2 regions of the Shigella sp. SIG6 genome follow, and region 1 is predicted to be linked to the other one. Evidence: predicted binding sites of a transcription regulator. Region 1 holds the regulator's gene; the other holds the start of a gene.

What was found. Region 1 encodes PhoB, which activates phosphate uptake and scavenging genes when phosphate is short. Its sites were predicted from a motif close to CTGTCATAAAACTGNCNNAT; they were not measured.
Region 2: the regulator PhoB is predicted to act here: its motif matches at 952-971, upstream of pstS (phosphate ABC transporter substrate-binding protein PstS).

The regions. Positions count from the first base shown of each region.
Region 1 is NZ_JBQZXC010000019.1:15,146-17,557, reverse strand. Features, by position in the region: gene phoR (phosphate regulon sensor histidine kinase PhoR) at 1-1,011, opposite strand, end outside; gene phoB (phosphate response regulator transcription factor PhoB) at 1,069-1,758, opposite strand; gene sbcD (exonuclease subunit SbcD) at 1,948-2,412, shown strand, end outside.
Region 2 is NZ_JBQZXC010000081.1:10,062-12,473, reverse strand. Features, by position in the region: gene lpfD-O113 (long polar fimbrial minor subunit LpfD-O113) at 1-810, shown strand, start outside; gene pstS (phosphate ABC transporter substrate-binding protein PstS) at 1,058-2,098, shown strand; gene pstC (phosphate ABC transporter permease PstC) at 2,185-2,412, shown strand, end outside.

The DNA of each region.
Region 1 (2,412 bases):
CGTGCCTTCCGGCGTATGATTCACGGCGTTATAGACCAGGTTCGAAATCGCACTGCGTAGCTGATCTTCGTTGCCAGACACCTTGAGGCCGTTATCTATCTCAAAGGTAAATGTCTGTTTTTTCTGACTCAGAGTCTGAGCCTCGCGCTCAACAACGCGCAGCATCATCGGCACATCAACCTTTTCATTGAGCAATTGCGTCGGCGCGGCTTCAATTTTCGACAGCGTTAGCAACTGCTTCACCAGCCCTTCCATCCGCTGGGTCTGCTCGCGCATGGTGTGCAACGCTTTTTCGCGTACCGCGCCTTCCAGCGGCTGCTCATCCATCATCTCCAGGTAACCCTGTAACACGGTCAATGGCGTACGTAACTCATGGCTCACGTTGGCAAAAAAGTTACGCCGCGCCCCTTCCAGTTGATGCATTTGCGTGACATCACGCGCCACCATCAGCAACTGTTTGTGGGTATAAGGCATGACGCTAATTTCCAGATGCCGCCCGGTGTTGAGCACCAGATTGAGCGGGCGAGAAAAATCACGCGTTTTCAGATATTGCGTAAACTCCGGGTAACGTAGTAGGTTAAGGATGTTCTGCCCGTTATCTTCCGGCCAGCGCAAACCAAGAATTTGTTGCGCCAGACCGTTACACCAGAAAATACCGCCCTCTTCCGTGGTCAGCACCACCGCGTCGGGCAGCGACTCCGCGCCGCTACGAAAGCGTTTAATCAGATTGCCCAGTTCACGGCGGCGTTTTTTATTTCGCAGCTGCATCTGGTGTAAGCCGTATAGTAGCGGTTCCCAGCTACCACGCCCCGGTGGCGGGGTCATACTGCGATCCACCCACTGCCACCATGAAAGGCGCAATAAATTCCAGAAATGCCAGATAAGCAGTCCTGTTACCGATGCCAGCAAAAACCAGGGCAGGTAACCAAAAAATGCACCCAGGATGAAAGCCGGGAGGCAGCAAAGTAGCAGCTCCAGCACCAGCCTTTTCCACGACAGCCGTTCCAGCACGTAAGATACTCCAGTTAAGAAATCATAAGCCCTGCTCTGCGTCCGATGAGCAAGGCGTTAAAAGCGGGTTGAAAAACGATATCCTGTACCGCGCACGGTCTGCACCATGCGGTCATGCCCGCCGGGCTCCAGTGCTTTACGCAGGCGACGAATGTGGACATCGACCGTGCGGTCTTCCACATACACGTTAGTTCCCCAGATGTGGTTTAACAGCTGCTCGCGGCTGTACACGCGCTCAGGATGCGTCATAAAAAAGTGCAGCAGTTTAAATTCTGTCGGCCCCATCTCCAGCGGCTCTTCGCCCGCCATCACTCGGTGAGATGTCGGGTCGAGACTTAATCCCTGCATCTCAATCACCTCTTCCACCGCCATTGGCGAAATACGGCGCATTACCGCTTTGATTCGCGCCACCAGCTCCTTCGGCGAAAATGGCTTGGTGATATAGTCATCCGCGCCGGTTTCAAGGCCGCGCACGCGATCTTCTTCTTCCCCTCTGGCGGTCAACATCACCACTGGAATATCCCGGGTCATCGACTCGCGCTTGAGGTGTTTGATGAACTGGATACCGGAGCCGCCAGGTAACATCCAGTCAAGGAGAATTAAATCCGGCCAGGGTTCATTCAGTTGATTCACAGCACTGTCATAATCTTCCGCTTCGACCGGCTGAAAGCCATTTTGTTCGAGCACGAAGCAGACCATTTCGCGAATTGGAGCTTCATCTTCTACGACCAGAATACGTCTCGCCATGATTTGCCCTGTTGTAATAAATAGGTTGCGATCATTAATGCGACGTCATTATGCGTCAGATTTATGACAGATTTATGAAAAGCTCGTCGCACATATCTTCAGGTTATTGATTTCCGTGGCGCAGAAAAAAGCAAATGGCACATCTGTTTGGGTATAATCGCGACCATGCTTTTTCGCCAGGGAACCGTTATGCGCATCCTTCACACCTCAGACTGGCATCTCGGCCAGAACTTCTACAGTAAAAGCCGCGAAGCTGAACATCAGGCTTTTCTTGACTGGCTGCTGGAGACAGCACAAACCCATCAGGTGGATGCGATTATTGTTGCTGGTGATGTTTTCGATACCGGCTCGCCGCCCAGTTACGCCCGCACGTTATACAACCGTTTTGTTGTCAATTTACAGCAAACTGGCTGTCATCTGGTGGTACTGGCAGGAAACCATGACTCGGTCGCCACGCTGAATGAATCGCGCGATATCATGGCGTTCCTCAATACAACCGTGGTCGCCAGCGCCGGACATGCGCCGCAAATCTTGCCTCGTCGCGACGGGACGCCAGGCGCAGTGCTGTGCCCCATTCCGTTTTTACGCCCGCGTGACATTATTTCCAGCCAGGCGGGGCTTAACGGTATTGAAAAACAGCAGCATTTACTGGCA
Region 2 (2,412 bases), on a different contig from region 1:
TCAAAAATAAACCAGGCATTAACTTATGCTGGGGTTCACTCTAATATTAATTATTATGATCTTAATCCGAACCTTGATGTTGGGATTGCTATAGATATTCTTGGGGTTGGGTATGTGAATGCACCTTTTGAATATCATGCTAACAACCCGTCTGGTAATACAAAGTACAATTGCAACCGCATTGAACCTTTAAGTATATCCAGTGGGGCTAAAGCGATAGTATATTTTTATATCAAGAAGACATTTGCAGTAAAATTGATTATTCCTGAAACAAAGATAGTGACATTGTATGGAACAATTAGCCGTGACACCCCGGTGGATTACTCACAGCCGATGGCTGATGTTTATATTCGGGGCGATATTACAGCTCCGCAAAGTTGCGAAATAAATAATTTAAAGCCAGTTTGTTTTGATTTTAAAGAAATACCAGCTGCAGATTTTTCATCTGTTGTTGGAAGTGCGGTAACAACACATAAAATTACTAAAACAGTCACTATTGAGTGTGAAAACCTGGGGATACTGAATACCGATGATATCAGTACGTCTTTTTATGCTACCGAACCCAATACGGACAATTCAATGGTCGTAACTTCAAACTCTAACGTGGGGATAAAAATTTACGACAAAAATAATAAGGAAATCAAAGTGAACGGTGGTGAGTTGCCAACAGACATGGGTAAATCAACAGTGTATGGTGAAAAATCAGGTAGTGTAACTTTTTCAGCTGCTCCTGCGAGCCTTACTGGATCTCGCCCAGCCCCGGGGCAATTTACTGCAACAGCGACGATAACTGTTGAGATTGTGCGCTAATAGGTCTGACAACGATTGTTCATCACATCGTTGTCATCTCACCCATTTCTTTATCACTTTTAAATGCATCATGACAAAAAGATGGCATGTGGGATTTTCATCTTCACATTTAAAATCAGTAAGTTATTTGGTAATTCCTTTCTGTCATAAAAATGTCATATTCCTTATATATAACTGTCACCTGTTTGTCCTATTTTGCTTCTCGTAGCCAACAAACAATGCTTTATGAATCCTCCCAGGAGACATTATGAAAGTTATGCGTACCACCGTCGCAACTGTTGTCGCCGCGACCTTATCGATGAGTGCTTTCTCTGTGTTTGCAGAAGCAAGCCTGACAGGTGCAGGTGCAACCTTCCCTGCGCCGGTGTATGCCAAATGGGCTGACACTTACCAGAAAGAAACCGGTAATAAAGTTAACTACCAGGGTATCGGTTCTTCCGGTGGCGTAAAACAGATTATCGCTAATACCGTTGATTTTGGTGCCTCTGACGCGCCGCTGTCTGACGAAAAACTGGCTCAGGAAGGTCTGTTCCAGTTCCCGACCGTGATTGGCGGCGTGGTGCTGGCGGTTAACATTCCAGGGCTGAAGTCTGGCGAACTGGTGCTGGATGGTAAAACCCTCGGCGACATCTACCTGGGCAAAATCAAGAAGTGGGATGATGAAGCCATCGCCAAACTGAATCCGGGTCTGAAACTGCCTTCACAAAACATTGCTGTAGTACGCCGCGCAGATGGCTCCGGGACTTCCTTCGTCTTCACCAGCTACCTGGCGAAAGTGAACGAAGAGTGGAAAAACAACGTTGGTACTGGCTCTACCGTAAAATGGCCGATCGGTCTGGGCGGTAAAGGTAACGACGGTATCGCCGCGTTCGTTCAGCGTCTGCCGGGTGCAATTGGTTATGTTGAATATGCTTACGCGAAGCAGAACAACCTGGCGTACACCAAACTGATCTCCGCTGATGGTAAACCGGTTAGTCCGACCGAAGAAAACTTCGCTAATGCAGCAAAAGGTGCAGACTGGAGCAAAACCTTCGCTCAGGATCTGACCAACCAGAAAGGCGAAGATGCATGGCCTATTACCTCTACCACGTTCATTCTGATCCACAAAGATCAGAAGAAACCAGAACAAGGCACAGAGGTGCTGAAATTCTTCGACTGGGCGTACAAAACCGGGGCTAAACAGGCGAACGACCTGGATTACGCCAGCCTGCCGGATAGTGTAGTTGAACAGGTTCGCGCTGCGTGGAAGACCAATATTAAAGACAGTAGCGGTAAGCCGCTGTACTAATAAAACTCCAGGCCGGGTACGGTGTTTTACGCCGCATCCGGCATTACAAAATGACTTTGTAAACGCGTTTAACTGAAGAGTAACTTATGGCTGCAACCAAGCCCGCTTTTAACCCACCGGGTAAAAAGGGCGACATAATTTTCAGCGTGCTGGTAAAACTGGCGGCGCTGATTGTGCTATTGATGTTGGGTGGCATTATTGTCTCTCTGATCATCCCCTCCTGGCCGAGCATTCAGAAATTTGGTCTGGCTTTCCTATGGACCAAAGAGTGGGATGCACCGAACGATATCTACGGGGCGCTGGTGCCGATCTAC